Regions from separate parts of the Herbaspirillum sp. 1130 genome, predicted to be linked through region 1. Evidence: predicted binding sites of a transcription regulator. Region 1 holds the regulator's gene; the other holds the start of a gene.

Region 1 (15,721 bases):
CCATGCGCTACGGCGGCCAGGGTCTTCATCGAACAGGGCGCCACCACCATGCCGGTGGAGGCGAACGAGCCGCTGGCGATGCAGGCGCCGACATCGCGCACGTTGTGCACCACATCGGCCAGCGCTTCCACATCCTTGCGCCGCATGTCCAGTTCCTGGTGCAGATTGAGCACGCCAGCTTCGGACACCATCAGGTGCGTTTCCACCTGGCCATGCTTGCGCAGATGCTCCAGCAGCCGCACGCCATAGATGGCACCGGTGGCACCGGTGATCGCAACGATCAGGCGCTGGCGCGGCTGGCTGGAAGAACTGCTCATGAGTCAGTCAGGCAAGTAAAACTCAGCCCTTGATCAGGGTCTGCAGTTCGCCGGACTCGTACATCTCGGTCATGATGTCGGAGCCGCCGACGAATTCGCCCTTCACGTACAGCTGGGGAATGGTCGGCCAGTTCGAGTATTCCTTGATGCCCTGGCGCACGTCCGGGCTTTCCAGCACGTTGACGGTGACGATGTTCTCGGCACCGCTGGCCTTCAGCAGCTGGATGGCCTTGCCGGAAAAGCCGCATTGGGGGAACTGTGCAGTGCCCTTCATGAACAGCACCACGGGGTTTTGGGTCACGGTTTCTTTGATCCAGGATTGGACGTCGCTCATGGCTGTGCCTTTAAAAATGGGATTGCCCGACATTATAGGGAAAAGCCGGCGGGCGCGTTGAAATCGCCTGCATGCGGGTGGCCTGTCTGAACGGGCAAAAAATTGCATCGAGGAAATTATTTATATCGTATGCAAATTCTTGTGTTGAAGATGAGGGTGCCGTGAAGACATTCAAGCCGTCCCTTGCCTCATCGTCAGCAGCGGCGGTGGAAAAGTTGCTTTACGCAATGATTTATATCTTTTCCACAGGCTTGGCCAGTTCGGCGGCCGGAAATGAAAAAGGGCGCTTGCGCGCCCCTTCCTCATGAAATCCGGCTGGCTTTCTCAGCAGCCTTGCGGCTGCGAGGCAGCTTGCCGAGGGTGTCCTGGCTTATGCCGCTCCGGCCACCGCATCCTCCGGCGTTTCGTCCGGCAGGCGCTTGGCCATGGAGTGATGCTCCTGCAACTTGTCCTTGTGCTTGATGACCTGGCGATCGAGCTTGTCGATCAGCGTGTCAATGGCAGCGTAGAGGTCGTGTGCGATGCTTTCCGCATGTAGATCCTTCCCCTTGATGTGGACGTTGATTTCCGCTTTTTGGCGCTTTTCCTTTTCTGTGAGTTTATCTACGCTCAGGATCACGCTGACGTCGATCACGTTGTCGAAATGGCGCTTGATACGCGAGAGCTTGCTTTGCACGTATTCCCGGATGGCGGGGGTCAGTTCGAGGTGGTGTCCACTGATGGTCAGATTCATACAAGACTCCTATCGTGAAGTCACTGGAGGTTCGTGCAATCGATCCTGCTGCAGCTGTACCACGGGCACGGTCTTCGTGTCGGATGGCGCGGGCATCAGTAGGATGCTTGCCTGAACACAGCAACGGTACTGCAGAAAAACTGAGGAAAAACTCAGAGGGACTTGCGGAGATTGACCGGCGGAATCTTCAACACTTCGCGGTATTTGGCGACTGTGCGTCGCGCGACCACCATGCCTTGTTCTGCCAGCATATCCGCAATCTTGCTATCGGATAATGGGGTCTGCGGGTTCTCGGCTCCTATCAACTGTTTGATCAGCGCCCGTATCGCGGTGGAGGAAGCTTCACCTCCGGTTTCAGTCGCGACATGGCTACCGAAGAAGTATTTCAACTCAAACATTCCATGCGGAGTGAGCATGTATTTCTGAGTCGTCACGCGAGAGATGGTGCTCTCGTGTAGACCCAGTGTATCAGCAATTTCACGCAGCACAAGGGGGCGCATGGCCACTGCCCCATGTGAAAAGAAGTTTCTTTGACGTTCCACAATAGCCTGCGCGACGCGCAAAATTGTATCGAAACGTTGCCGCATGTTCTTGATGAGCCACTTGGCTTCCTGCAACTGCGACGACAGCGAACCTTCTCCCTTGGCTTGCTTCAATGCACTGGCATACATCGCATTGACGCGCAGCTTGGGCATGACCTCATGGTTGAGCATGACCTGCCAGCCGTTCTTTGTCTGCTTGACAATCACGTCCGGCACCACATAGTCCGAGGCATCACGCGCGAATTCCGCACCCGGATGCGGACGGCACTGGCGGATCACGGCCTGCGCTTCACGCAGGTCTTCGTCATCGCAATCCAGTGCCTTCTTGATCTTGTTGAAATCGCGCTGGGCAAACAGCGGCAGGTAATCCTCCACGATCCTCAGCGCCAGCTTGCGCGTCACGAAGGGAATCTTGGGCAGGCGGCGGATCTGCAGGGCCAGGCATTCGCCGGCACTGCGCGCACCGACACCCGCCGGGTCCAGGCTCTGCAGCAGCTTGAGCGAAATCGACAGCTCTTCCATGTCGATGCCCAGCTCTTCGGGCAGGCGCGCGTGGATGTCTTCCAGCGGCTCTTCCAGATAGCCGCTCTCGTCCAGCGCATCGGTGAGCAGTTCCAGCAGCGCACGATCACGCAGGGTGCGTGCGGTCACGCGGATCTGTTCCAGCAGGTGTTCGCGCAGGGTCAGTTCGTGCGCTTCGAGTTGCGGGCGGGCATCATCATCGTCTGGCGACTTGCCGCTGCGCGCGACGTCGTCGAAGCTCCAGTCGGCATCCCCCGTGACACCGGCTTCCGGCGCGTTGTCCTGGTAGTCGAAGCTGGAATCGCCATCGCTGGCGGCCGGGGCCGCTTCGCCGCTGCCTTCGTGACTGGTTTCGGCAACGCCGCTGGAGGGCGAACTGGAGACCGCGCCATCGGCCAGCAGACGTACCGAATTGTCGAGCGCGTCGTCGAGGCGTTCCAGCAGGGGATTATCGGAGAGGATCTGTTCCAGTTCCTGGTGCAGTTCCAGCGTCGACAGTTGCAACAGTCTGATCGACTGCTGCAGTTGCGGCGTCAATGCGAGGTGCTGCGAGGTACGTAACTGGAGCGACTGTTTCATCTGTCTTTCTGAAAGCGGCGTGGCCCGCTGGTTGCTCTGCCGGTCGTTGCGTATTGCGTATTGCGTATTGCTTGTTGCGTATTACGTGATGTGCACTCTGTATTTCTTCAAGCGTATCGGGCAAGCCGACTGCACCGCTTACATGCGGAAATGCTCGCCCAGATACACGCGGCGCACCGACTCGTTGGCGATGATCTCTTCCGGATTGCCGCTGGCCAGCACCGTGCCCTGGTTGATGATGTAGGCGCGATCACAGATGCCCAGCGTTTCGCGCACGTTGTGGTCGGTGATCAGCACGCCGATGCCGCGTTCCTTCAGGAAGCGCACGATGCGCTGGATCTCGATCACGGCAATCGGGTCGATACCGGCGAACGGTTCATCCAGCAGCACGAAGCGCGGATCGGTGGCCAGTGCGCGGGCGATCTCGACGCGCCGGCGTTCACCGCCCGAGAGCGACAGCGCCTGGCTTTCGCGCAGCTTCTCGATCTGCAGTTCGTGCAGCAGGTTGTTGAGGCGGCCTTCGATTTCATCGCGCGAGAGCGGCTTGCCCTCTTCCTGGCGCAGTTCCAGCACGGCGCGGATATTGTCTTCCACCGTCAGCTTGCGGAATACCGACGCTTCCTGCGGCAGGTAGGACAAGCCCATGGTGGCACGCTTGTGGATCGGCATGCGCGAAATGGACGCGCCATCGAGGTCGATCTCGCCACCATCGGAGGGCACCAGCCCCACGATCATGTAGAACGAAGTGGTCTTGCCGGCACCATTCGGGCCGAGCAGGCCGACCACCTCGCCGCTGCGCAATTCCATCGAGACATCGCGCACCACCTGGCGCGCGCCATAACTTTTCTTCAGGCCGCGAACGACCAGCGAGCTGGCTATCATTGTCACTGGTCCTTTCCGCTGTCGCGACGCGTTGCAGGCTGCGCAGCGTTGTTCTTGCCCGCGGGCTGGGCCGGCGCGGTGCTGCCTGCCGGCGGCGGATTCTTGGGCTGGATCACCGCAGTGATGCGGCCTGCGCCCGGCTTGCTCTCGCCGGTGGCGGTGTTGTTCACGGAATAGAATTCGGCGCGGCTGTCATAGGAGATGAATTCGCCGTTGACTTCATCGGTGATGCGATCGCCGTCCATGCGCTGGATGTGCGCGCGCTGGAACAGCTTGGAGATTTCGGTCTGCTCCGAATACTCGATGCGCTCGGCCTGGCCTTCGATCCACAGGTTGGGACCGCCGTCACGCTTCTGGCGGAAGTTGGCCAGCGCGCCCGGGGCCGCATACAGCACCGCATTTTCATAACCGTACTGGTCGGTCGTCAATACCACGCGGCCGGCCTTGATGATCAGCGTGCCGCGGGTCATGACCACGTTGCCGGTAAAGGTCTTCACCTGGCGCACGTCATCGTAGACCATCTGGTCTGCCTCGATGTTGGTCGGCTTGGTGGAGTCCGCCTTCTCGGCGTTGGCCACGCCGCACACGGCAGCCAGCATCAGCATCGGCAGTAAGAATGAGCGTTTCATTGGGTTCCTGTCTGATCGGTTCTTGGCGTTTTTATCCCGGAGTCATCCGGCTTAGCGTTTCTTCGGAGTGGGCTCGTAATAGCCGCGGACATTGCCGAACAGCTGCACCACCTGGGTCGCATTGTTGGCCACCATGCCCACGCCGTTCAGGCGCGTGGTGCCCATGGTCATGGCCACCGGCTTGTCGGTCTTGACGATTTCATCGTCAGGCAACAGCAGCAGGTATTCCGACACCAGGTGCATCTGCTCGCGGCCCTTGTAGGGCGCGCGGATGGCGTTGGCGTTGCCGTACATGTGGATCTGCGTCTGGTCGTCGGTGACGCGCGCGGTATCCGAGTAAAGCTCCATCGGTGCCTGGTTCTGGTCCAGGTTGTGCACCACCGGCTTGGTGATCTCGAAGGAGTCATCCGTGGGGTAGTGCACCATCTTCGTTCCCGCAACGTCATAGCGCGGCAGACCGGTCGGGCCCATGCGCACGTAGTTGAAGTTTTCCAGGTAGTAGTCGGGTTTGCCACGCGGACGCTGCGCCGGTTGCTGGTCACCCGCGGCCCGCATGGCCTGCATCACCCAGAAGCTGCCCAGGGCACCGGCGATCAGGATCACCAGAATCACCGCCAGGCGGATGCGCTCGGCGTTGCGTTCTCCGCTGCGCCCGCTCATGCCAGGTACGGCGCGAGGGCCGCCTCGTAGTTGCCTTGTGCTGCCAGCACCAGGTCGCAGATCTCGCGCACGGCACCATGGCCGCCGCTGGCCTGGGTCACGTAGTCGCTGCGCGACTTCACCTCGCGATGGCCGTTGGCCACGCAGGCCTTGAATCCGACGCGGGTCAGTACCGGCAGGTCGATGATGTCGTCGCCCAGGTAGCCGCAATCCTGCGGCGTCAACTGCACCTGCTGCAGCAGCTGTTCGAAGGCCTGGCGCTTGTCGTGGATGCCCTGGAATACATGGGCGATGCCGAGATCGCGCGCACGGCGCAGCACATAGGGCGACTGGCGCGCGGTGATGATGGCGGCAGCGGTGCCGTATTGCTGCATCATCTTGATGCCGTGGCCATCGAGCGCGTTGAAGCGCTTGAAGGCCTCGCCGTCCTCGCCGTAGAACAGGCCGCCATCGGTGAGCACGCCATCCACGTCGAAGATCATCAGGCGGATCGTTGCCGCCTTGGCGAGCGCGGCAGCGGGCAGGGTGCTGGCGAAGGCTGGCGCGTTCATCAGATCACCTTGGCGCGAGTGAGATCGTGGATGTGCAGCGCGCCCGTGAGCACGCCGGCCGCATCGGTAACCAGCAGCTGGTTGATGCGGAATTGTTCCATCAATTGCACGGCATCCACGGCCAGCTGGTCCTGGTTGACGGTCTGCGGATTGGCATGCATGACGTCGGCGATGTAAAACTTGGAAAAGTCCTGGCCACGCTCCAGCAAGCGGCGCAGGTCGCCGTCGGTGAAGACGCCGACCGGGCGGAACTGCTCATCCACCACGGCGGTCATGGCCATGCCCTTGCGGGTGATTTCCATCAGCGCTGCCGACAGCGACACGTCCGGGCGCACGGCGGGAATCGCCTCGCCGCTGCGCATCACGTCGCGCACGTGGGTCAGCAGGCGGCGGCCCAGTGCACCACCGGGATGGGAGCGCGCAAAATCTTCCTCGACGAAGCCGCGCGCATCCAGCAGCGACACCGCCAGCGCGTCGCCCATGGCCAGCGTGGCCGTGGTGCTGGCGGTCGGGGCCAGGTTGAGGGTACAGGCTTCCTGCGCCACGCCCACGTTGAGGTGGACGGCGGACAGCTTGGCCAGAGTGGACTGGTCATTGCCGGTCATGGCGATGATCACCGCACCCATGCGCTTGACGATGGGCACGATGGCCAGCAGCTCGGCCGTTTCACCGGAATTGGAAATGGCAATGAAGACATCGCGCGCCGTCACCATGCCCAGGTCGCCGTGCGCGGCTTCGGCCGGATGCATGAACAGCGAGGGGGTGCCGGTAGAGGCCAGGGTGGCGGCGATCTTGCGGCCGACATGGCCGGACTTGCCGATCCCCGAGACCACCGCACGTCCCTCGCATTGCAGCAAGGTCTGCACGGCAAGTGCCAGGGGGTCGGCGCTGTCGTCGCGCAGGCGGTCTTTCAGGGCCAGGATGGCATCGGCTTCGATCTGCAGGGTCTGGCGTGCCAGTGCGATGGCACGGCGGGCAGCCCCGGCCGAAAAAGATGCAGGCGTGGTTTTGTCATCGGTTACACTCATAACCGAAGTATAAACGAATTAGCAAAGCAAAAAACTTGCCAGATGTAAGGGAATGCTGCCGGATTTGACGTGATATGCAGCGTTGCATCGCGCCGCAGCACCGCTGCCACGGGGGATTTCCGGCCATCGCCGGGATGGGGCATGGCATCGCAGCAGGCGCGGAGGGCTTCCGGTCGCGGTGAATTACTCTGCTGTTGTGGAGCCACACGTATGAATTTCAAGGCGATTTCGCGCCTCGCCGCCCAAGGCTTTCCTTCATATTGCACACTGGTCAGGTGAACTGCCTTTTGCTGGTGCGTTGCCAATTTTACAAATTCATTCATATCGAACCCCGCCGCAGCCCGGCGGCTTTTGACAAGAAACCCCAACAGCAATGTTTTCCGGACTGGAACTGACCCTTTTCCTTCTGGCTGCCGCAGTCCTTGGCGTGGTCGCCTTCCGCATGATGCAGTTGCCGCCGATGCTGGGCTACCTGGTGGTGGGCATCATCATCGGCCCACACGGCCTGGCTTTTGCCGAGGACAATGAAACCACCCATGCGCTGGCCGAGTTCGGCGTGGTGTTCCTGATGTTTTCCATCGGTCTGGAGTTTTCGCTCTCCAAGCTCTCGGCCATGCGCCATATTGTCTTCGGCCTGGGCGTGGCACAGGTGGCGGCGACCATTGCCACCACCATGCTGGTGGCCTGGGGCGCGGCCATGGTGCTGCCGCAGTTCGCCAACGTCAGCTGGCAGGCGGCCTTTGCGCTGGGCGGGGCGCTGACCATGTCGTCCACGGCGATCGTTTCCAAGCTGCTTACCGAGCGGCTGGAGCTGGAGACCGAACACGGCCGCCGCATCCTCGGCGTGCTGCTGTTCCAGGATCTGGCGCTGGTGCCGCTGCTGATCGTCGTGCCGGCGCTGGCCAACAATTCCGGCAACATCATGGTCACGCTGGGCTGGGCGGTGGGCAAGGCGCTGGTGGTGCTGGCGCTGCTGCTGTTCTTCGGCAGCAAGCTCATGCGCGGCTGGTTCCGCATCGTGGTCAAGCGGCGCTCGCAGGAACTGTTCATGCTGAACCTGCTGCTGATCACCCTGGGCGCGGCCTGGATCACCGAGAAGGCCGGCCTCTCGCTGGCGCTGGGGGCCTTCATCGCCGGCATGCTGATTTCCGAGACCGAGTTCAAGCATCAGGTGGAAGAAGACATCAAATCCTTCCGCGATGTGCTGCTGGGCCTGTTCTTCATCACCATCGGCATGCTGCTCAATGTGCGCACGCTGGTGGATCACTGGTTCCTGGTGTTGCTGCTGCTGACCGGGCCGGTCCTGCTCAAGTTTGCCCTCATCGCCGGACTGGCGCGCCTGTTCGGCTCCACCACCGGTGTGGCGCTGCGCGTGGGCCTGGGCTTGGCGCAGGCCGGCGAGTTCGGCTTCGTGCTGCTGAGCCAGGCCGGCGGCCTCAAGCTGGTCGATCCCATGCTGATCCAGGTGATCCTGGCCGCGATGGTGCTGTCGATGCTGGCCACGCCCTTCATCCTGGCCCAGTCCGACGCCATCGTCATGAAGCTGTCGGCCAATGAATGGATGCTGCAATCGCTGGCCCTGACGCAACTGGCGACCCGCACCATGGGTGTGCAGAAGCACGTGATCATCGCCGGCTTCGGCCGCAGCGGCCAGAGCCTGGCGCGCCTGCTGGAAGAGGAGGGGATCGCCTACCACGCCCTGGAGATGGATCCGGAACTGGTGCAGGACGCCCGCAATGGGGGCGCCAATGTTTCCTACGGCGATGCCGCCCGGCGCGAGAGCCTGGTGGCCGCCGGCATCCACCGCGCGGCGGCGCTGGTGGTGACCTATGCCAGCACACCCTCGGCATTGAAAGTCTTGCATCACGCCCACGAGCTGGAACCGGAGCTGCCGGTGATCGTGCGCAGCCACGATGATGCCGACCTGGAAAAGCTGCTGGCCGCCGGTGCCACCGAAGTCGTGCCGGAAGCGCTGGAAGGCAGCCTCATGCTGGCCTCGCATGCGCTGGTGATGCTGGGCGTGCCGCTGCGCCGCGTGGTGCACCGCGTGCAGGATGCGCGCGATGAACGTTACGCTTCTCTGCGCGGTTATTTCCACGGCATGTCCGATGCCGAAGCCGATGGCGTGGGCATGAACGTGCGTCTGCAATCGGTCACCCTCATCGGCGGTGCCAGCGCCATCGGCCACACCTTGGCCGACATCGACCTGCCGGCCCAATGTGGTGCCGAAGTCGCCATGCTGCGACGCGGCAAGCAACGGCTGGAAGCGCCGCAAGACACCGAACTGATGGCCGGCGACATCGTGGTGCTGCGCGGCAGTTCCGAAGCCATCCTGCGCGCCGAAAAACGCCTGCTCAGCAAATAGCCGGAGAGCGCCGCTGGCAGCCGATGCGCAGCGGCTCGCGCCGCACACTTCAGCACATCTGCTCATCATTCCAGCCTGCCAAAAATAAATGTTCACTTCCCACATCCCGGACCTGTTCCCCTGGTACGGGAAATGCTAGTGTTTCCGGGTGGCAGCGACGCGGCCTTATCGGCGCGCGCTGGACGCATCAGGACTACGGGTCCACACAATGAATCCGTTGTAGAGAAAACAAAAGTGAAGTCCGGGAGGAACATGTTCAGCAAATTAACCATCAGGGCACGCCTGATTTTCGTCATCGGCTTTCTGGCGCTGATGCTGGTCGGCTCAGGCGTATTGGGCCTGGTCGGATTGCGTTCGACCAATGCGCAGATGCGCTCGCTCTATGAAGACCGCCTGGTCGCCTTCTCCCAGCTGGAGCGCATGTCGGCGGCGCTGGATGCGGCGCGCAATGGCATCTCCACCTCCATCGTCGGCGACTCCGGCGACATCGATGCCAACATGGACCGGATCGAGAAGGCCATCAAGGCCAACGACGCCATCGTCAAGCAATACCAGGACACCCAGCTCACCAGCGATGAACGCGTGCTGCTGGACAAGCTCATTCCCCAGCGCCAGAAGTTCGTCACCGATGGCATCAAGCCGGCGGCCGAAGCCTTGCGCAATCGCGACTTCCAAGGTGCGATCGAACTGTATGGCGGCGTCATGCTCAAGCTCTACGCCGATGCACATACCACGCTGGCGCAACTGATGGACCTGCAGCGTACGGTCGGGCGCGAGCTGCACGAACAGGCGCAGCAGCGTTACCAGACCCTGCTGGTGGTGATGGGCGTGGCCATGGCAGCGGGTTTGTTCGTGGCGCTGCTGATGGGCGTGCTGCTGGTGCGGGCGATTTCGCGTCCGCTGCAGCGTGCGGTCACCGTGGCCCAGGCCGTGGCTGCCGGAGACCTCACCCAGCAGATCGACGTCCACAGCCAGGATGAAACCGGCCAGCTGATGCAGGCGCTGCGGCAGATGAATGACAACCTTCAGGGCATCGTCGGCCAGGTGCGCCTGAGCACGGATACCATTGCCACCGCTTCCAGCGAAATCGCGCATGGCAACCTCGATCTCTCCTCGCGCACCGAGCAGCAAGCCGGGGCGCTCGAAGAAACGGCGTCCGCCATGGAACAGCTGACCTCCACCGTGCGCCACAATGCCGACAGTGCGCAGCAAGCCAAGGAACTGGCGCACTCCGCTTCCGAAGTGGCGGTGCGCGGGGGCGAGGTGGTGCGCCAGGTGGTCGATACCATGAGTTCCATCAATCAGTCTTCCAGCAAGATCGTCGACATCATCAGCGTGATCGATGGCATCGCCTTCCAGACCAACATCCTTGCCCTGAACGCCGCAGTGGAAGCGGCGCGCGCGGGTGAGCAGGGACGCGGCTTCGCCGTGGTGGCGTCGGAAGTGCGTTCACTGGCACAGCGTTCTGCGGCCGCAGCCAAGGAGATCAAGGTCCTGATCGATGATTCGGTCACGCGGGTGGGGACCGGCAGTGCCCTGGTGGCACAAGCCGGACAGACCATCGACGAAGTGGTCAGGAGCGTGCAGCGCGTGAGCGAAGTGGTGACCGACATCAGTGCAGCCGGGCAGGAGCAGAGCCAGGGCATCGAGGAGGTCAACAACGCCATCACGCAGATGGATGAAACCACGCAGCAGAACGCCGCGTTGGTGGAACAGGCCGCAGCCGCCGCACAGTCCATGCAGGAACAGGCGGCGCGCCTGTCGGAAGCGGTCAGCGTGTTCCGGCTCGGCGGTACTGCCGTCGCCGGCGTACCGGCAGCTCAAGCGGTGGCCGCGCGCGCAACTGTTACGGTGGCTGTACCGGCATCAGCGGCCCTGCCCGGCAAGGGTGGCTTGCTGCTTCACTGACACCGCAAGTCACCGCGTCTTTCCGTACCGGTACGGTCGCTTCGACCTTGCCGGTACAGTGATCCGCCCCCAGCCAGTACAGTCGTTCAAGTGTCCAGGGCCACATCCTCGGACGCAGCCGAACGGGTACCGGGCAGGGGCGGATTGCTTTTGCCGTGATAGGCGAACACGGCCGAACACTTGACCTGTTCACTGTCGTTGCGGCCGGCGGCATGGAACAGGCCGCTGTGGAACAGCACCACGTCGCCCGGCGCCAGTGACAGCGCAATGCCCTGCGCAAACAGGGCCTGGTTGGCGGCCACGTCGGGGCGCAGGAAATCCAGTTCATCCATCTGTTCCGGCTGCAGCTTGAGCTTGTGCGAGCCGGGGATGAATTTGAGCGCACCGTTCTCCGGCGTTTCCGCACCCAGCGCCAGCCACACCGAAATCAATTCATTGCGCGGGAAGGACCAGTAGCGGATGTCGCGGTGCCAGCCGGTGGCGGTGCCGAAGGCCGGGTGCTTGGTCATGATGCAGTTGTGATGCGCCAGCGTGAGGCAGACCGGTTCCTCGAACAACTGATGCAGCATGGCGACCAGTTGCGGATCGGCGGCCCATTCGCGGTACACCGGATCGCGCTGCCAGGCCGCCCGCAGACGCCGCGCGGTGCGGCCGCCTTCGGCCTCCAGCGAGGCGGGAGCGCCTTCGTAGCCGACTTCGGCTTCGTATTCCAGCGGTGCGACCGCACGTTGCAGGTGATCTTGGGTGACGGCGAGCAGGCGTTCGCGCAGGGCGTCAGGGACCATGCCCTTGAGCAGGAGATAGCCCTGTTCGCGGAAGAAGGCGACCTGGGCGGGTGACAGCGGGTTCGACATGATGGACTTTCGGGGTTGCACGGCAGCCCGTCCATGGCGGACGGGCGAGCCTTCATTGTGCGCCGGATGGCGGCCAGGTGCATGACTGTATGCCATGGCCGGCGCAGCGCAAGATACAGATGGGCAGCAATTCTGTATCGTTTGCGCGTGCGCAAGTCCGGACTTATTTTTCTTGCTTCGACTTCTTCTTCAGCAGCGGACCCAGGTACTTGCCGGTGACGCTGGCCGGATTCTTCGCCACGTCCTCCGGCGTACCGGCCGCCACGATGCGGCCACCGCCGGCACCGCCTTCGGGACCGAGATCGATGATCCAGTCGGCGGTCTTGATGACGTCCAGGTTGTGTTCGATGATGGTCACCGTATTGCCCTGGTCGCGCAGGCGATGGATCACTTTCAACAGCAGGTCGATATCGTGGAAGTGCAGACCGGTGGTCGGCTCATCCAGGATGTAGAGCGTGCGGCCGGTATCGCGCTTGGACAATTCCAGCGACAGCTTCACGCGCTGCGCCTCGCCGCCCGAGAGCGTGGTGGCGCTCTGGCCCAGCTTGATGTAGCCCAGGCCCACATCGAGCAGGGTCTGCAGCTTGCGCGCGATCAGCGGCACGGGTTTGAAGAACTCGTGCGCGTCTTCCACCGTCATGTCCAGGATCTCGGTGATGTTCTTGCCCTTGTACTGCACTTCCAGCGTTTCGCGGTTGTAGCGCTTGCCGTGGCAGACATCGCAGGGCACATACACGTCCGGCAGGAAGTGCATTTCCACCTTGATGACGCCATCGCCCTGGCAGGCTTCGCAGCGGCCGCCCTTGACGTTGAAGGAGAAACGTCCGGCGCTGTAGCCGCGTTCCTTGGCCATGGGCACGGTGGCGAACAGATCGCGGATCGGCGTGAACAGGCCCGTGTAGGTGGCCGGGTTGGAGCGTGGCGTGCGGCCGATCGGTGCCTGGTCCACCGCGATCACCTTGTCGAAGTGTTCCAGTCCGCCGATGGCTTCGTGCTCGGCCGGTTCGGTTTGCGAACCGTACAGGTGGCGTGCCGCCGACAGGTACAGCGTGTCGTTGACCAGGGTCGACTTGCCCGAACCGGAGACCCCGGTCACGCAGGTCAGCAGGCCCACCGGCAGTTCCAGGTCCACATTCTTGAGGTTGTTGCCGGTGGCGCCCGTGATGGTCAGCATGCGCGATTCATCGCAGGGCGTGCGCTTCTTGGGCACGGCGATTTCCAGCGAGCCGTTCAGGTACTTGGCGGTCAGCGACTTCTTGTTCTTGAGGATGTCCGGCAGCGAACCATGGGCGATCACGTCACCGCCATGCACGCCCGCGCCGATGCCCATGTCGACCACGTAGTCGGCAGTGCGGATGGCGTCTTCATCGTGCTCCACCACCAGCACGGTGTTGCCGATGTCGCGCAAATGCTTGAGGGTATCGATCAGGCGGTCGTTGTCGCGCTGGTGCAGGCCGATGGAAGGTTCATCCAGCACGTACATCACGCCGGTCAGTCCCGAGCCGATCTGCGAAGCCAGGCGGATGCGCTGGGCTTCGCCGCCGGAGAGCGTATCGGCGCTGCGTTCCAGCGAGAGATAGTCCAGGCCGACGTTGTTGAGGAAGGTCAGGCGCGAGACGATTTCCTTGATGATGCGGTCGGCGATTTCCTTCTTGGCACCGGTCAGTTTCAGGGTCTCGAAGAAGGACAGGGTCTCGCGCAGCGGCGTGGCAGCGACTTCGTAGATGGCACGCTGCTGCTTGCCTGCACCGACCTTCACATAGCGCGCTTCCACCCGCAGGCGGGCACCGTGGCAGGACGGGCATTGCTTCTCGTTGATGAACTTGGCCAGTTCTTCCTTGACCGCCATCGAATCGGTTTCGCGATAGCGGCGCTGCAGGTTGTTGACCACGCCTTCGAAGGTATGCTCCTTGACCACCGTGCGGCCACGCTCGTTGACGTAGGCGAACGGAATGGTCTGGCGGCCCGAACCGTACAGCACTGCCTGCTGGGCCTTGTCATCGAGCTGCTCGAAAGGCACATCGAGGTCGAAGCCGTAGTAGGCAGCGATGCTGGTCAACATCTGGAAGTAGAACTGGTTGCGGCGATCCCAGCCCTTGATCGCGCCCGAGGCCAGCGACAAATTGGGGAAAGCCACGATGCGCTTGGGATCGAAGAACTCGATGTGGCCCAGGCCATCGCATTCCGGGCAGGCACCCATCGGGTTGTTGAAGGAGAACAGGCGCGGCTCCAGCTCCTGCAGCGAATAGCCGCAGATGGGGCAGGCGAACTTGTTGGAATACAGGTGTTCCTTGCCGCTGTCCATTTCCAGCGCAATGGCGCGGCCATCGGCCAGGCGCAGCGCGGTCTCGAAGCTTTCGGCCAGGCGCTGCTTGATCTCCGCCTTGACCTTGACGCGGTCGATGACGACGTCGATGGTGTGCTTCTCGGTCTTCTTCAGCTTGGGCAGGTCATCGACCTCGTAGACCTTGGCCGACCCGGTGCCGCTCTGGATGCGGAAGCGCACGAAGCCCTGGGCCTGCATCTCCTCGAACAGGTCGGCGTGCTCGCCCTTGCGGTTGGCCACCACGGGGGCCATGATCATCAGCTTGGTGTCTTCCGGCAGCGCCAGGACTGCGTCGACCATCTGCGAGACCGATTGCGCCTCCAGCGGATGTTCGGGGTGGTCCGGGCAATAGGGCGTGCCGACGCGGGCGTACAGCAGGCGCAGGTAGTCGTGGATCTCGGTGACGGTACCGACGGTGGAGCGCGGGTTGTGCGACGTCGCCTTCTGTTCGATCGAGATGGCCGGGGACAGGCCTTCGATCATGTCGACATCGGGCTTTTCCATCAGCTGCAGGAACTGGCGCGCGTAGGCCGACAGCGACTCCACGTAGCGGCGCTGCCCCTCGGCATACAAGGTATCGAAGGCCAGCGACGACTTGCCCGAACCGGACAGGCCAGTGATGACGATGAGCTTGTTGCGGGGGAGGTCTAGGTTGATATTCTTGAGATTGTGCGTACGTGCGCCGCGAATGCGAATTTCTTCCATGGATGCCTTCAGCTAGGGGTTGCCTGCCCCCGCGTGCGATCAGCCGATGAGCGATCACGCATTGTGCGGAGCAGCGATGGGGACAACATGTAACTATAACAGGACTGCGAATGGCCGGCAGGCGGGGCTGCAGCGGCAGATGACCCATGTGGGCATGCATCGTCGAATTGAAAGCGCGGCCGTGGAAAAAGCCATGGCCTTGCAGCGCAAATGCCGCAGGAAATCGTCTGCGTGGCGGATCCGGTGCAGGGATTGCTGATGAATGATGAAGCAGACAAGAAAAAGCCGGCGCGTGGCCGGCAGTTTCTTGTCATGCAATCGCTTGCCCTCAGTGGGCGCGTTCGTAGATCTTGAACAACTGTCCTTCATCGCCGTCGCGGCGGCCTTCCCAGAACAGGGTCCAGTGACCATGCGGACGCTTGCCGGCGTCGGGCATCTCCTGGATCAGCCAGCGGCATGCGGTGTGGCGGCCGCCGTCGATGGGCTGGTGCAGGATGCCGGTGTAGTAGTACAGCATCGGCGCCTCCGATTCGCCCAGTGCCTGGCTGGCCATGCAATCGCCCTCTTGCCAGGCCGGACCGATCTTGGCCTGGAGATCGGCGTAGACATATTCATAACTCTTGCCGTAATCGGCCCAGGGCAGCAGCAATGTGAAAGCCAGGCCCCACATCAGGGTGATCCCGCCAAACCACGAGAACGCGCCACGCCACTGGCCGGCACGGCTCAGCAGGCCCAGCGAGGCGATCCACAGGATGCTCATGGCGCCCGCGGCCAGCACGGCCAGCG
Region 2 (15,721 bases), on a different contig from region 1:
AGCGACAGGTACACCGAGACGGTCGCCATGATGACGCTGCCGGCACCGATCAAGAGGCGCATCTTCTGGTGGGCGAAGGTATCGCGCAGGGGCGCATCGGTCTTTTCGCTGGATTCCTTGAACTCGGGTGCTTCATCCAGATGGCGGCGGATGTAGATGCCGGCCGGTGCGATCAGCAAGCCGAAGATGAACGGCACGCGCCAGCCCCACGAGGCCAGTTGCTCGGGCGTGAGCATGTTGTTGAGCACGGCGCCGAAGATGGCCGCCAGCAGCAGGCTGATGCCCTGGCTGGCCACCTGCCAGCTGGAGAAGAAACCACGGCGATGCGGGGCATGTTCCACCAGGAAGGCGGTGGAGCTGCCGAACTCGCCACCGGCGGAGAAGCCCTGGATCATCTTGCCCAGTGCGATGCCGGCCGGCGCCAGCAGGCCGATGCTGGCGTAGCTGGGCATGAAGGCGATCATCGCCGTGCCGACCGTCATCAGCATGATGGACAGCATCAGCGCCGCCTTGCGGCCTGCGCGGTCGGAATAGGCACCCAGCACCACCGCGCCCAGCGGACGCATGAAGAAGGAGACGCCGAAGGTGGCGAAGGTCAGCAGCAGCGAGACGCTGTCGTCGCCGGTCGGGAAGAACTGCTTGGCGATGACCACGGCGAAAGCGCCATAGATGAGGATGTCGAACCATTCGAGCGCATTGCCGATGGAGGACGAGATGATCGCACGCCGCGCTTGCGGATGCGTGGTGCCGGCGCCAGGCGCCGCGGTGTTGCTGGTCATGGAGACTCCCTGATGGATACGTGGATGGAGGAGCAGCACGCCGTTCTGACCCTGGCGGAGCAGAAGGCTGCCTGGCTGTGTATGGATGGTTGTGGGCTCCCTGTGACGGCCGGGGCCGTTACAGCGGGCGAGGATAGGCGGCGCGATGCGGCACTGTCAAGGCGCAGTGCGGGGGATTATCAGGAGGCAGGACGCGCACCTGATTTTGCGAAATCATTTTCTCGTTTCCCGTGCCCGCAGCCTCATGATGGCTCCCTGTTCTGCGCTTCCGTTTCCTTGAGCTTGCGCCACAAGGTCGTGCGGCTGATCCCGAGATGGCGCGCAGCCGCGGCACGGTTGCCACGGAAGCGGCGCAGTGCAGCTTCAATGGCATCAGCGTCGGGGACGATGTCGGACGTGATCAGCTCATGGGGTGCCACCGTTTCCGCCGTGTTCGACAGCAGCGGCTGCGCCATCCCCGCCAGCTCCGGCGCCACCCGCTGGATCAGCGCGGGTGTCAGCGCCTGCAGCGGCTCTGCGGCCAGGAACAAGGCCAGCCGTTCCATCAGGTTGCGCAGCTCGCGCACATTGCCCGGCCAGTCATACGCGGCCAGCAGTGGCGCACAGCGCAGCAGCTCCGCGCCCAGGTTGGCGTGCGGCCGCGTATCCAGTGCCGCCAGCGCATGCTTGAGATGCCATTCAGCCAGTGCGGCAATATCCTCGCGGCGCGCCCGCAAGGGCGGCAACTGCAAACGCAGTACGCTGAGCCGGTAATACAGGTCTGCGCGAAAACGTCCTTCACGCACCCGCGCTTCCAGATCGCAGTGGGTGGCGCTGATGATGCGCACCTGGACCGCAATGGGCCGCGTGCCGCCCACGCGCACGACTTCGCGCTCTTCCAGCACGCGCAGCAATCGCGTCTGCAGCGGCAGCGGCATCTCGCCAATTTCATCGAGCAGCAGCGTGCCGCGATGGGCCGCTTCAAAGACACCGGCCCGTCCGCCACGGCGCGACCCGGTGAAAGCGCCTTCCTCATAACCGAACAGTTCGGATTCCAGCAGCGATTCGGCCAGTGCGCCGCAATTGATGGCCACGAAAGGGTGGGCTGCCTGGGTCTTGCCCTGCATGCGCGGATGAGCACGATGGATGGCTTGTGCCGCCAGTTCCTTGCCGGTGCCGGTCTCGCCCTGGATCAGTACATTGGCCGGCGAGCGCGCAAAGAGCGTGATCGACTGACGCACCGTTTCCATCACCTCCGAATCGCCTCGCAGATCCTTGAGGTGATGCCGTGCGCGCAGGCTGTCGGCCACCGGCAGGCTGGGGCCGCGCGTGCTTTCCAGTTGCGTCAGCCGCGCCAGTTCCAGCGCATCTTCAAAGGCCTGCCGCACCGTGGCCGAGGAGTAGAGGAAGATCCCCTGCATCCCCGCTTCCTCGGCCAGGTCGGTGATGAGCCCGGCCCCGACCACCGCCTGCACGCCGCCGGCTTTCAGTTCCTGCACTACGGCGCGCGCGTCTTCTTCGGTGGCATAGGTGCGCTGGGCAATGTCGAGTCCGAACATCTGCTGGAATTCGGTTAGGGCCGGCATCGCCTCCTGATAAGTGACCAGCCCGATGCGCGCGCTGATCTGGCGGGCACGGGCCAGTGCCTGCATCACGTCGAAGCCGCTGGCGCGCGCCACCACCACCGGCACTGGCAGGCGGCTTTTGAGATAGGCACCGTTGGAGCCGGCCGAGATCACCACGTCGCAGCGCTCGCTGGCCAGGCGCTCGCGGATGGCGCGCACGGCCTCGTCGAAGCCCAGATGTATGGGCTCGATATCGGCCACGCCGTCGAATTCCAGCGTGATGTCGCGGAAGAGTTCGGAGAGGCGCGACACGGACACGGTCCAGATCACGGGCTTGTCGGCCAGGCGGTCAGCGGGAGCAGGGCGTTTCATGGTGGGCGTTCGCGGCGTTTCTGTGAAACGTTAATGTAACACTGATGAAACGGCCAAGGTTGTGGAACATCAACCCGACAGAAGGCGGGTACGCCCGGAGAGCGCACCGGAAGGGAAGCCTGCCAGCCTTGTCCGGCGCTGGTTTCAGACGATATGAAGGTTTTTTCATGCCTTGCGCCATGCAATGCTGCACTGCGATGGCACGGCCGTTGCAATGGTGAACGCACATGTCGCAGGACGGGTGTGATGCAGCCCCGCCCGCCGCAGTCAGGCAATCCAGACTTTCCGTATTTCAACCTCATCGAGAAGGTGTTCACCATGGCTCTCCACTCCGCAGGCGCAGCGTTCCGCCAGGCCGTCCAGGAAGAATCCCCCTTGCAAGTCATCGGCGCGATCAACGCCAATCACGCCCTGCTGGCCAAGCGTGCCGGCTTCCGCGCGATCTACCTGTCCGGCGGCGGCGTGGCTGCGGGTTCGCTGGGCCTGCCTGACCTGGGCATCTCCAACCTGGATGACGTGCTCACCGACGTGCGCCGCATCACTGACGTGTGCGACCTGCCGCTGCTGGTGGACGTCGATACCGGATTCGGTGCCTCGGCCTTCAACGTGGCGCGCACCGTGAAGTCCATGATCAAGTTCGGCGCGGCCGCCATGCACATCGAAGACCAGGTCGGCGCCAAGCGCTGCGGCCATCGTCCCAACAAGGAAATCGTCACCAAACAGGAAATGGTGGACCGCATCAAGGCCGCCGTCGATGCCCGTACCGATGAGAACTTCGTCATCATGGCGCGCACCGATGCGCTGGCGGTCGAAGGGCTGGACGCCGCCATCGAGCGCGCCGTGGCCTGCGTCGAAGCCGGTGCCGACATGATCTTCCCGGAAGCCATCACCGACCTCGCCATGTACAAGCAGTTCGCCAATGCGGTGAAGGTGCCGATCCTGGCCAACATCACCGAATTCGGCTCGACGCCGCTGTTCACCGTCGACGAATTGAAGGAGGCCGATGTGGGCCTGGTGCTCTATCCGCTCTCGGCCTTCCGCGCCATGAACAAGGCCGCCGAAAACGTCTACCAGGCGATTCGCCGCGACGGCACCCAGAAGAACGTGGTCGATACCATGCAGACCCGCATGGAGCTCTATGACCGCATCGATTACCACAGCTACGAGCAGCGTCTGGATGCGCTGTTTGCCCAGCAGAAGAACAAGTAAAACATTACCGCAAGACCGAATACCCCCTTCCGATAATCAGTTTCGAGCCAATACAGACTACGAGGAGAACACGATGAGCGATCAGCAAGCCCCCGGTTTCAAGCCCAAGAAATCCGTTGCCCTCTCTGGCGTGACCGCCGGCAACACCGCCCTGTGTACCGTCGGCAAGACCGGCAATGACCTGCACTATCGCGGCTACGACATCCTGGACGTGGCCGACAGCTGCGAGTTCGAGGAAATCGCTCACCTGCTGGTGCACGGCAAGCTGCCCACCGCCGCCGAACTGCGCGCCTACAAGGCCAAGCTCAAGGCCCTGCGCGGTCTGCCGGCCAACGTCAAGGCGGCGCTGGAATGGCTGCCTGCGGCCTCGCATCCGATGGACGTGATGCGCACCGGCGTCTCGGCGCTGGGTTGCGTGCTGCCGGAGAAGGATGACCACAACACCCCCGGCGCGCGCGACATCGCCGACCGCCTGATGGCGTCGCTCGGTTCCATGCTGCTGTACTGGTATCACTACAGCCACAACGGCAACCGCATCGAAGTGGAGACCGATGACGATTCCATCGGCGCGCACTTCCTGCACCTGCTGCACGGCGAGAAGCCTTCCGACGCCTGGGAGAAGGCCATGCACACCTCGCTGATCCTGTACGCGGAACACGAATTCAACGCCTCCACCTTCACCGGCCGCGTCATCGCCGGCACCGGTTCGGACATGTATTCGGCCATCACCGGTGCCATCGGCGCACTGCGCGGCCCCAAGCACGGCGGCGCCAATGAAGTGGCCTTCGAGATCCAGAAGCGCTACGACAACCCCGACGAAGCCGAGGCCGACATCCGCCGCCGCGTCGAGAACAAGGAAGTGGTGATCGGTTTCGGCCACCCGGTCTACACCATCTCCGACCCGCGCAACAAGGTCATCAAGGAAGTGGCGCGCAAGCTCTCCAAGGAAGCTGGTTCGACCAAGATGTTCGACATCGCCGAACGCCTGGAAACGGTCATGTGGGACATCAAGAAGATGTTCCCCAACCTGGACTGGTTCTCGGCCGTGTCCTACCACATGATGGGCGTACCGACAGCGATGTTCACGCCGCTGTTCGTCATTGCCCGCACCTCGGGCTGGGCGGCGCACATCATCGAACAGCGCATCGACAACAAGATCATCCGCCCCTCGGCCAACTACGTGGGACCGGAAGACCTGAAGTTCGTGCCGATCAGCAAGCGCAAGTAAGACCAAGCAAGACGAAGTGCCCGCGCAGTTGAGTCATCAGCGGATGGCGCGGGCATGAGGGGCAAGAGAGGGAGAGGGAGCAGCAAGAAGAAGGAAGCGGCGGCCGGCGCGTGTCGGCCGCAGCATTCCCCGGGACAGTGGCAGTGCGCAGGCAGATTTGTAACAAGCGTTACATGTGGTCGAGTCAGATGCAATAACTTGCTAAGATGCGGTCGGATCTTTTTCACCCCCGCGTCCACCCCTGACTCTCCATGGATCATCCGATGATTGCTGCCATCGTTTCCCGCCGTCTTTCTGCATTGCCCCTGACTTCCTTCGCACTGGCCGGTGCTGTGGCTGTTGCCCTGTCCGCCTGTTCTTCCACGCCCGTGCCGGTCACCGAGACCAAGCCGGTGCTGCCGCAGCTGCTGCAGTCGCCCGCTGCCACACAGCCGAGCTGGGCCACGCAATTGAAGACCGGTGCCTTCAGCTGCGAGATGGGCAACAAGGTCGAAATCCGCATGGATGGCCGCGTGACCGATGGCGTCACGCTGGTGTGGAAGGGCAGCAGTTACATGATGAACCCGGTCAGCACCTCGACCGGTGCAGTGCGTCTGGAGAACAAGGGCGAAGGCCTGGTGTGGATCCAGATCCCGTCGAAGTCCATGCTGCTCAATTCCAAGGTCGGGCAGCAGCTGGCCAACGACTGCCGCACGCGCTGACAATGCAGCGCCGCGCCGTCGTGCAGGTCTGACGTCGGCGCGTTCTTTCCACCTCGCATTTCCTCCTCCCTTGTCATGCCGATGGCGTCTTGCTGTCGGCATCGCTCCTGCTTGATTTGAATCATCGAAGACCGCTGATGCAAGCGGCGGATTCAGCCCCTCGTAAGATTCAGGTGCAAGACTGGTTTCATCGTCGCATGAGGGCCACGCATGGCAAACAGGTTTTTGCCCATGCACCAGAGCCACGCGACCATCGGCCTGCAAGCCACGCTGCGCAAGGCCGACAGCGGTTTTCAATTCGAGAGACATGAGGAGACGTCATGCAATACGAGGATTTCTATCGCCGTTCCATCGAGCAGCCTGAAGCCTATTGGGCAGAAGAAGCGCAGCGCATTCATTGGGACAAACCGTTCACCCGCACGCTCGATTATTCCCGCGCACCGTTTGCGCGCTGGTTCATCGGCGGCACCACCAATCTTTGCCACAACGCGGTGGATCGCCATCTGGGCGAGCGGCCGCATCAGGCGGCGCTGATCGCCATCTCCACCGAGACCAACACCGAACGCGTCTACGACTTCGCCGAGCTGCATCGCGAAGTGCAGGCCATGGCCGCCACCATGCTGTCGCTGGGCGTGCGGCGCGGCGACCGCGTGCTGATCTACATGCCGATGATCGCCGAGGCGGTCTTCGCCATGCTGGCCTGCGCCCGCATCGGTGCGGTGCATTCGGTGGTGTTCGGCGGCTTTGCCTCCAACAGCCTGGCCTCGCGCATCGATGATGCGCAGCCGATCCTGATCGTCTCGGCTGATGCCGGTTCGCGTGGCGGCAAGGTGATTCCGTACAAGGGTTTGCTGGACGAAGCGATCAACCTGGCGCAGCACAAGCCGCAGAAGGTCTTGCTGGTGGATCGCGGTCTGGCGGAGATGGCGCGCACGGCGCAACGCGACGTCGATTACGCGCCCTTGCGTGAACAACACCTGGACCAGCCGGTGCCGGTGGCCTGGCTGGAATCGAATGAAACCAGCTACGTGCTCTATACCTCCGGTACCACCGGCAAGCCCAAGGGCGTGCAGCGCGACGTGGGCGGCTACGCGGTGGCGCTGGCCTCGTCCATGCAACACATCTTCTGCGGCAAGCCGGGCGAGACCTACTTCTGCACCTCCGATATTGGCTGGGTAGTGGGCCACTCCTACATCGTCTACGGGCCGCTCATTGCGGGCATGGCGACGGTGCTTTATGAAGGCTTGCCGATCCGGCCCGATGCGGGCATCTGGTGGAGCATCGTCGAGAAATACAAGGTCACGCGCATGTTCTCCGCACCGACGGCCATCCGCGTACTGAAGAAACAGCCGGCCGAATGCATGGAGCGCTACGACACGTCCTCGCTCAAGGCGCTTTATCTGGCCGGCGAGCCGCTGGATGAAACGACGTCGAGCTGGATCTCGGGCGCGCTGAAGGTGCCGGTCATCGATAACTACTGGCAGACCGAATCGGGCTGGCCCATCATCTCGATTGCCAAGGGCATCAGCGACAAGCCCACGCGCCTGGGCAGTCCCGGGGTGCCGATGCCGGGCTATCGGCTGGCCATCCTGAACGAAGCGACCGGCGAGCCTTGCGCGGCTGACGAGAAGGGCGTGGTGGCCATTGAAGGCCCGCTGCCGCCGGGCTGCATGCAGACCGTCTATGGCGACGATGAGCGCTTCGTCAACACCTACTGGCGCAGCCTGCCGCGCGAGGTCTACTCGACCTTCGACTGGGGCATCAGGGACAAGGACGGTTACTACTTCATCCTGGGCCGCACCGATGACGTCATCAACGTGGCTGGCCATCGGCTGGGCACGCGCGAAATCGAGGAGAGCATCTCCAGCCATCCCAACGTCTCCGAGGTGGCCGTGGTCGGCGTGGAAGACAAGCTCAAGGGGCAAGTCGCGATTGCCTTCGCCATTCCCAAGCAGGCCGATGCGATTGCCACGCCCGAGGGGCGCCGTGCGCTGGAAGCGGAAATCATGGGCGTGGTGGACAAGCAGATCGGCGCAGTGGGCCGCCCAGCGCGGGTGTTTTTCGTCAGCGGCTTGCCCAAGACGCGTTCGGGCAAGCTCTTGCGCCGGGCCATCCAGTCCATCTGCGAAGGACGCGATCCGGGCGACCTGCCCACCATCGAGGATCCGGCGGCGCTGGAGCAGGTGCGGGCGGTCATCAAGGAGTGACTCGCACTTCCCTCATGAAGGCACGGCGTCCCTGCAGCGGAGCAGGGACGCCGTGCCTGGCGTAATTTGGTTACACTGACGGCTTTCGCTTTTCCACGATTGCGTCCCGCCCATGTCGCCCACCATCCGCCCGGCCACCGCTGCCGATGCTCCCGCCCTCTGCGGCATCTACAACCATTACGTGCAGACCACCGTGATCAGCTTCGAGACCGAAGCGGTCAGCGTCGAGACCATGGCCGCGCGCATTGCCGATGTGCAGGCTGATTTCCCCTGGCTGGTCTTTGAAGAGCAGGGCGAGGTGCTCGGCTATGCCTATGCCAGCAAGTGGAAGCCGCGTGCGGCTTACCGGCACTCGGTGGAGAGCTCGGTCTACCTGCGCCACGATGCGGGCGGACGCGGCATTGGCAAGCAGCTTTATCGCGAACTCATTGCGCAGTTGAAGCCCCTGGGCGTGCATCTGGTCATCGGGGGCATTGCCCAGCCCAATCCGGCCAGCGTGGCGCTGCATGAGAGCGTGGGCTTCGTGGCCTGTGGCGTCTTTACGGAAGTGGGTTACAAGATGGGACGCTGGATCGACGTGGGATACTGGCAACTCAAACTGCAAGAGGCCCAATGATGAGATCGACCCGAGCCGCCAGCGCCATCGAGCGCCTGAACGAACGTACCGAATCGCGCGAGTACTCCATGCTGCGCACCTCCGATGAACGTTTCATCCTGACCCGGCGCGTGGCCGGGCAGCCGCTGGAGAAGCTCAACGAGGCCATGGAGCTGGATGATTTCGTGCGCTTCGTCAATGGCCAGGGACCGCAAAAGGCCAAGCGCGTGAGCAAGCTGGATGTGCAGTTCGAGAAGAACATGCGCAACAAGAAAGAACAAACGCCACCTGAAGGTGGTGTTGAATAAATCCTCATGCGCTTGAACGCAAAACGGCAAATGATATAAATCATTTGCCGTTTTTTTTTATGGCTGGAGGGGTATGTGCCTCAGTCCGCCAGGGTGGCGATCACCGGTGCGTGATCCGAGGGTTGTTCCCACTTGCGCGGGACCTTGTCGATGACGCAGGCGGTGCAGCGCGGCACCAGTTCTTCAGACAGCAGGATGTGGTCGATGCGCAGGCCGCGGTTGAGGCGGAAGCCCATCTGGCGGTAGTCCCACCAGCTGTACATCTTTTCCGGTTGTTCGAAGAGGCGATAGGAATCCGTCAGGCCCAGGGCCTGTAGTTTGCGGAAGGCTTCACGTTCCGGTTCGGAGACCAGCACCTGCCCTTGCCAGGCGACCGGGTCATGCACGTCGCGGTCTTCGGGGGCGATGTTGTAGTCGCCCAGCAGGGCCAGGCGCGGGTTCTTCGCCTTTTCCTGGGCCAGCCATTCGTGCAGGGCGGCCAGCCAGCTGAGCTTGTAGGGATACTTTTCGGATTCCAGCGACTGGCCGTTGGGAATGTAGGCACAGACATAGCGCACGCCTTCGATGGTGGCGGCGATGATGCGCTGCTGTTCGTCGGGGAAGAGCGGATTGTTCTTGACCACGTCGGTCATCGGATGGCGCGACAGGATGGCCACGCCGTTGTAGGTCTTCTGGCCTGAGAACTCGACCAGGTAGCCGGCGGCGGCGATCTCGGCTGCGGGGAACTTGTCGTCGGTCAGTTTGGTTTCCTGCAGGCAGAGCACGTCGACCGGGTTTTCTTCCAGCCATTTCAGCACTTGCGGCAGGCGGACCTTGAGGGAGTTGACGTTCCAGGTGGCGATTTTCATGGTATATGCAAAGTCCTTATCTAGTGCTGATTTGCGCGGTATGGGTAGCTGAAGAATCTGTCTAGCTACCCACCTAGCTACCCACCCTCGAAGGCTTGGACGCGCGCGCAAAGTGTTGCTAAGGCGCCACTATAGCATCAGCAGCTGACCTTGTTCTTCTCGATCATGGCAGCAATGCTTGCAGCTGTGATGCCACTGGAACGCTTGCCGATCTTTACTAGTTCTAGGGTGCCTTCTTTAGCCAGGCGATAGATCGTGGCACGCGAGACCCCCAATTTGGCCTCTGCGACGTTGATGCGATACAGGAGCGGCCCACTCATCTCCGGCAGTTTCGTAACGATAGTCATTATTTGATCCTTTGAAATTCAATCACCCATACCCACGGGTTTCTATCCCAGCTTCCCGCGTCGCCAATGCTTTCCCATACGTAGCAAAATGCCTCGGGCGGAGTTTCAATCAGCGGAGGTTTCTCAACTCCCCAGCGGGTGGTGTTCTTTACGTCATGCGTCGGCCCGTATTCAAAATCCTGTTGCCGCGATGCAGTCACCTCTTTTTCGGTCAGCATCAGGAGAAGCTGGCAAGGCAGTGAGGCTTTTAATCCCTGGCATGGATTCTCCCCCTGTCGATGAGATTGGCGCTGTAGTCGCTCAGGCAGAGACGTCTAGCCTTGCCGTTCGGAGTATTGCGACGTCGATCACCAGCATCATCGCAAGTGAGGATGTCTGCCAGCGGGACGCCACGAAACATTCCGGACGGCTCGTTATCCAGCTCCACCCAGGCGAACCGCTCGCCGTTCCCCAGGTGCTGACGAATGATCGACACATAGCCTGCCAGCACGCCGTCATCGGGTGTGTTGAACGTAATGCGGTCCAGGGCCTGCGGTGGCAGCATGACGAAATCACGCTGTTTCGGCTGCTTGGCGAAATACTTGGCAGCGTAGCCTTCGGCGCGGTAAGACAGGGCGGGATTGGTGGTTGTGGTTGCGTTCACTTCTGGTTCTCCTGAATGGCCGTAACGGAACACACGCCAAAGCGATCGACGGCGGCGGCGATCACGTCGCAGCTATGGGCTGCGATGGCGGTGTAAGAATGGCGTGCGCTGGCAGTGCGCACGACGACACGAAACGCGGTCATGGGGCGTTCCCTTTCGTTGGGTTGGTATCAATCGGAAGTTCGGTTACATCGAGCCGGCCGGCGCGCCAGTCGGCCACCTGACGCGGCGTGCCGAGGCGCGGTGACTTGTCCGGCACAGGCACCACGCGTGGCCAGGGGCACGCCTTGATGGCATCCCAGGCGGCAAGGGCTCGGCGCTGTTCATCGGCGGTCATGGCTGGCCCTGGCCATGTCGGCATGTCGTCTATCACCGGCCGGGGCCAGGGGCATGCGCCCAAGGCGAGCCAGGCATGATTGATCTGCGCGGCCTGGTCGGGCTTGAACATGACCGGCGCTGGTGATGTCTTCGGTTCGAAGGACACATCCGCCGCAAAGTCAGGCCCGGCGGGCTGCGTACAGTTATTTACACGAGTCCAAGGGAACCCCGAACCCGCCTGTGCGCGGGCGTCGTCTCCTTGAACTGGCGTCCATGTGTGGCGAACGGACTTAAAAACCACACCGACCATCTGGCGGCACTGGACGCCATAGGGCATGACCCGCTCGCACTCTTCATAGCGGCCAGTCACAGTCTTGGTTTCCTTGGCCAGCGTGACCATGAGATCGTCGCGTTTCACCAGTGCGCCGCCCTGTGCACGCAGATAATTTGCCCAGCACGCGCGCTTCTCGCCCTCGACCTTTTGTACGGCATCCCATGCGGCGGCCATGGCCGGAGGAGCCTGTTTGACCATTTCTGCCGGCACGCGGCGCAGCTCGCGCCAGACGCTCACAGGTGCGCCACCCCATTGCTGGAACTGGCGAATACCCCAGCGGGCGGCCCAAGCTTCCACACGGGCCGAGGGCGTCAGCTCACGATCACCCGCCATATCGGTGGTGATGAGGTAGCCTTCTTTGGTCTTGTGGTCCGCCACGCCATCGATGTTCTTCGCCACGTACTTAGCGATATAACCAGCAGCACTGCCTTTCGCCCAATCAATGCGTTTCACGTCCAGGCGGCGCTTGAATGCGCCCGGTTCGCCGCGATCCACGCGCCAGGCGTATCTCTTCATGACGCGGATAGCGCGGCTGGCAACGTCCTTGACGTGCGGTGTGGTGTAGTCCGGCAGCGCGCGTACGAACACCAGCATGTGCCAGTGAGGACAACCATCGTGATGCGGTTCAGCGATACGGAAGCCGTACAGACCGATGCCGCGGCGAGCCAGCGCCGAGCGTGCCAGCGCTGTCATCTTTCCGAGGTACTTATTGGCAGTGCGCGGGTCCGACCCGTCATATTTCGGATTCGGCTTGCCGGTATGCAGCGTGGCATGGAAGCGCGATGGGCAAGACCAAGTGAGGAACAGACCCTGATCGTTGCACTCCTTTGCAATGATCTCGAAACCATTGATGCGCAGCATGAGTTCGCCGCGACGAATGGTCTTGTTCGCAGTCGTCTTCTCGGCCAGCTCGGCAATACTGAATTCCTGCCCAGCCTCATTGCGCACAATGGTCGCTTCCAGCGCGGCTGCATTTCTTCTGTTCTGCGCCAGCCGAGAGAGTACGGCATCGTTACTGGCATAGGGCTCACCGTGGTAATGGACGTAGCCCAGGCGGATATTGCCACCCTCAAAGGCGCGGCCGACGACCTTGCGCAGTTGCCTGCGCCACCAGCGCGGATCCACGACACGCGCAATGATGGCGCGCAGATCGTCATCATCCACTTCAGGCATATCAATGCCGTAGTCACTACACTCCTGCTCGATGAGGTCGCGTGCGTGGGTGTCAGAAATCGCTTTCCACAAGACCTTTTTGACGTTCTCGGCGGCTTTCTCGGCCGTGGCGCAAATATCGGCATCATCCTGCGACAGATCCACGCCGGCCGGCACATACTGCTCAGCGAATTCGCGGACGAACTGAACGGCGACCGGTTCGAAAATCTTGTTCCAGTGCCATACCGACATCAGTTCCAGTGCCTGGCTCACGACACGTCCGCGCCACTTCAGCGGAATACGTGCCAGCTCCCCGGCAAATTGCCGAGACTCCACGAAGGCCCGATGCCGACGCCGTGTCTTCGCATCGACTGTTCTAGACTGCATTGAGAGCTCTTTCATACGTCGTAATGGCGCGCAGCACCGCATGGCGCATGGCCAGGCGTTCAGCTTCAGTGAAGGAGTGAATAGGAGATTCCCAGCGATCCGCCGAAAGGCCCGCCAGGGCCAGGATGTGCCGGCGCACTGGCTTTGCCATCGCCGCCCAGGAATAAGCAATGCCGGTTTGGAGATTGGGCCGCCGCCGGTTGCGCAGCAGCGAAATGGATTTCTCTAGCTCAGCCTTAGCGGCTTCGTTGCCCGGAGGCGTGGGCACCCATGCCGCACGCTCGCGCAGCAGGTCCGATGCCGGACGGAATGACGCATGGTCCTTAATTCGTGCACCGCGCATCATTACCCCCGCACCAGCCCGAGAGCCACCAGAAGTGAGGGAGCAAGCAGCAATAACACAGCGATGCCGTGAGCGATCACAGTACGCATTACCATGTCCCCATCAGACCGCCGAGGCGCTGCAAGCGCTGGACGAGGCGGGCCGAAATAACGTTCTTCCCTTGCCAGATTACATTCCACTGCAGTTCGTCCTGCAGCACCGCTTTGCGCAGCAGCATGCGTTGGGCGCATTGAAATTCCTTGATGTCGTCGCCCATGCGAAGCCGCAGCGAGGCGAGGGCAAGCGTTGTCTGTTGCTGATCGAGAGCCATGTGAGGTTTCTTTAGGGTGAGCGAATCCCGCGTGCGCCAAACGGCGCACGACAGGTCTTAGTCAATTTGGGGTTCAGCGACCGGCTAGGCGGTCAGCAGCAAGTCAGGCAGTACCTGTTCCTTGTGGGGCGAGGTACGCACGGGGCGAGATGGGAAGGCTCACCTCGGGATTGGGCATGGCCGACAGGGAAACGGTACGAGAAATCTCCAGCGTGGCCACGAAGGTGTGGCCGCAATCGACGTTCTGGCATCGATAGGTGATTTCCTTCATCAGCGTAGACATGGTCCGGCTTTTGGCTGCACGCACAGGGCTTTGACAATGAGGGCACGGCAGGCTGATTACACGCATGTTGTTTTCTTTCCCTTGATGGCATAGAGTGCACGCCCCTTGCCTGTAACACGTTTGATACCTTCTCGAACAGATTGCGCTAGAGCGAACTCTGCGGCCTGTTCAATCGTGTCGAAGCCTTCTCGCATCATGATCACTTCCAAGGCTTCGACTAACGCAGGATGGGTGAACGGCAGTTCGAGATCAGGCATTGCGAGGCACTGAAAAGTGGCTCGTGAGCGCCTTGGCTTGCACATTCTGCTCGGATAAGATCGGCATCGAATAGGATTGCGCCAGGGCGATGGCCTGATGCATCAACAGATCATGAGCCAGCGTGGCCAGGTTTTCACCCTGGTACTGGGCCAGGGCTTTCATGATGTCGTAGTTGTCGTCGTTGACGCGCACTACGATGCGGCGATGACGGATTTTGCGGGGATCGTCGTACATGGCAGCCTCCGATGCTCAAGCCCGTTGGGCCTTGACGTCTTTGTCGTAGGCCGCCATGCCGCGCAAGATCAGCAGACGCACAAAAGAAGAGCGCGTGCGTAAATCCTGGCGGGCCAACTCAGCCAGTCTTTGCTCTTCATCAGCTTCAAGGCGGAAGGTAACGGCCACCGAAGTATCGGTATGGGGGCGGGATACGTGCTTGGAGAGAGTAGGCATATGGGATAATTGGTTGTACACGTCACTTAGCAATGACGTGAATATTAGTTCTCAAAAACGTACCTGTCAAACAAATATTTGCGCAATGAGTACCTTTGGTCAAAGATTAAAAGATGAGCGTAAGCGCCTAGGCCTTACTCAACCGGAGTTTGCTGCCGTCGGTGGGGTGGAAAAGGGAGCGCAAATCAATTATGAGCAAGACAAGCGCTTTCCAAGCGCGGACTATCTAATTGCCGTTGCAGCGCTTGGTGTTGACACTCAGTATGTGTTACTTGGTGTTCCGGCTTCCGACGGGTTGACGGAAGACGAGTCGGAGCTTCTGGTGGGATATCGGAAGTTGGATCTTCGTGCGAAGGCTCGCGTCCTTGGCGTGATCGAAGGAGCGAGCGATACAAATACATCTGCGCCCGCTCCCAAAGGCCGAGCGAACATCACCATCCACGGCGGAGTCGGGCAACAAATTCACGGCGAAACCTTTAAAAAGGTCGTTGGTCCTCAGATGGTCAAAGCCCCGTCTAAGAAGAAATAGATTTCTAATTTCTCGTGAATTAGAACATTGCCTTTGCGATGTCGGCGGAAGGCTGCATTAAAGATTGTTTTTGGGAAGTAGGGTAGGAATGGTAAGAAAAATTAATATTCGGGGGAATGTTTCTCAGCTGATCAATGGGGATGTGCATAGTGTCACCGGACCCACGACCACTGAGACTCGGAATTCGAGTGACGTAAAAGAAACAGAAAATTCCCAAAGGATCACTGAATTTCAGCGGAAAAGAATCAACGTATTAGTGAAAGAATGGTCGGCAATTTCCGGTGAAAAGGAAGTCGAGATTTATAAGATCTTTATGAAAGATTTTGGAATCCGGTATTTTCGCGAGCTCCCGATTGAGCATTATTCAACCGTGAAAGAAACACTAGAGGAATGGATTGCGGCTAGCGCTGCCAAGGCGCGCCCTGTTGCGGTCCCAGAGGTCGGAAAAGTGGTGCAAAGTGAAAGAGCGCAGCATCAACATGGATGTCCCACTTGCCTGGAAAAAGATGCATCTTTTACACGAGCTCAAAGGGAGCTATTGGCGCTGCGAGCGTTGGCTTTTGCGATCTCAGTGTT

What was found. Region 1 encodes sigma-54, which starts transcription at its own class of promoters, with help from an activator protein. Its sites were predicted from a motif close to TGGCANGNAANCTGCTTT; they were not measured.
Region 2: a site for sigma-54 is predicted at 2,894-2,911, ahead of prpB (methylisocitrate lyase). Genes of this name have one in related genera too.

What each region holds. Positions count from the first base shown of each region.
Region 1 is NZ_JAFICQ010000008.1:97,084-112,804, reverse strand. Features, by position in the region: gene JOD78_RS27340 (UbiX family flavin prenyltransferase) at 1-317, opposite strand, end outside; gene grxD (Grx4 family monothiol glutaredoxin) at 340-651, opposite strand; gene JOD78_RS27330 (hypothetical protein) at 813-959, shown strand; gene raiA (ribosome-associated translation inhibitor RaiA) at 1,022-1,384, opposite strand; gene JOD78_RS27320 (RNA polymerase factor sigma-54) at 1,537-3,027, opposite strand; gene lptB (LPS export ABC transporter ATP-binding protein) at 3,166-3,909, opposite strand; gene lptA (lipopolysaccharide transport periplasmic protein LptA) at 3,912-4,538, opposite strand; gene lptC (LPS export ABC transporter periplasmic protein LptC) at 4,590-5,198, opposite strand; gene JOD78_RS27300 (HAD family hydrolase) at 5,195-5,749, opposite strand; gene JOD78_RS27295 (KpsF/GutQ family sugar-phosphate isomerase) at 5,749-6,777, opposite strand; gene JOD78_RS27290 (hypothetical protein) at 6,774-7,100, opposite strand; gene JOD78_RS27285 (cation:proton antiporter) at 7,151-9,142, shown strand; gene JOD78_RS27280 (methyl-accepting chemotaxis protein) at 9,395-11,050, shown strand; gene JOD78_RS27275 (phytanoyl-CoA dioxygenase family protein) at 11,137-11,904, opposite strand; gene uvrA (excinuclease ABC subunit UvrA) at 12,068-14,935, opposite strand; gene JOD78_RS27265 (glycosyl transferase) at 15,264-15,721, opposite strand, start outside.
Region 2 is NZ_JAFICQ010000001.1:1,621,235-1,636,955, reverse strand. Features, by position in the region: gene JOD78_RS07205 (MFS transporter) at 1-779, opposite strand, end outside; gene prpR (propionate catabolism operon regulatory protein PrpR) at 1,022-2,695, opposite strand; gene prpB (methylisocitrate lyase) at 3,014-3,904, shown strand; gene prpC (2-methylcitrate synthase) at 3,978-5,132, shown strand; gene JOD78_RS07185 (hypothetical protein) at 5,396-5,833, shown strand; gene JOD78_RS07180 (propionate--CoA ligase) at 6,154-8,040, shown strand; gene JOD78_RS07175 (arsinothricin resistance N-acetyltransferase ArsN1 family B) at 8,153-8,656, shown strand; gene JOD78_RS07170 (hypothetical protein) at 8,656-8,943, shown strand; gene xth (exodeoxyribonuclease III) at 9,024-9,791, opposite strand; gene JOD78_RS07160 (helix-turn-helix domain-containing protein) at 9,929-10,138, opposite strand; gene JOD78_RS07155 (hypothetical protein) at 10,138-10,356, opposite strand; gene JOD78_RS07150 (hypothetical protein) at 10,386-10,781, opposite strand; gene JOD78_RS07145 (hypothetical protein) at 10,778-10,924, opposite strand; gene JOD78_RS07140 (replication endonuclease) at 10,921-12,972, opposite strand; gene JOD78_RS07135 (hypothetical protein) at 12,962-13,318, opposite strand; gene JOD78_RS07130 (hypothetical protein) at 13,404-13,625, opposite strand; gene JOD78_RS07125 (ogr/Delta-like zinc finger family protein) at 13,729-13,974, opposite strand; gene JOD78_RS07120 (hypothetical protein) at 13,965-14,165, opposite strand; gene JOD78_RS07115 (hypothetical protein) at 14,158-14,400, opposite strand; gene JOD78_RS07110 (hypothetical protein) at 14,416-14,616, opposite strand; gene JOD78_RS07105 (helix-turn-helix transcriptional regulator) at 14,702-15,145, shown strand; gene JOD78_RS07100 (hypothetical protein) at 15,234-15,721, shown strand, end outside.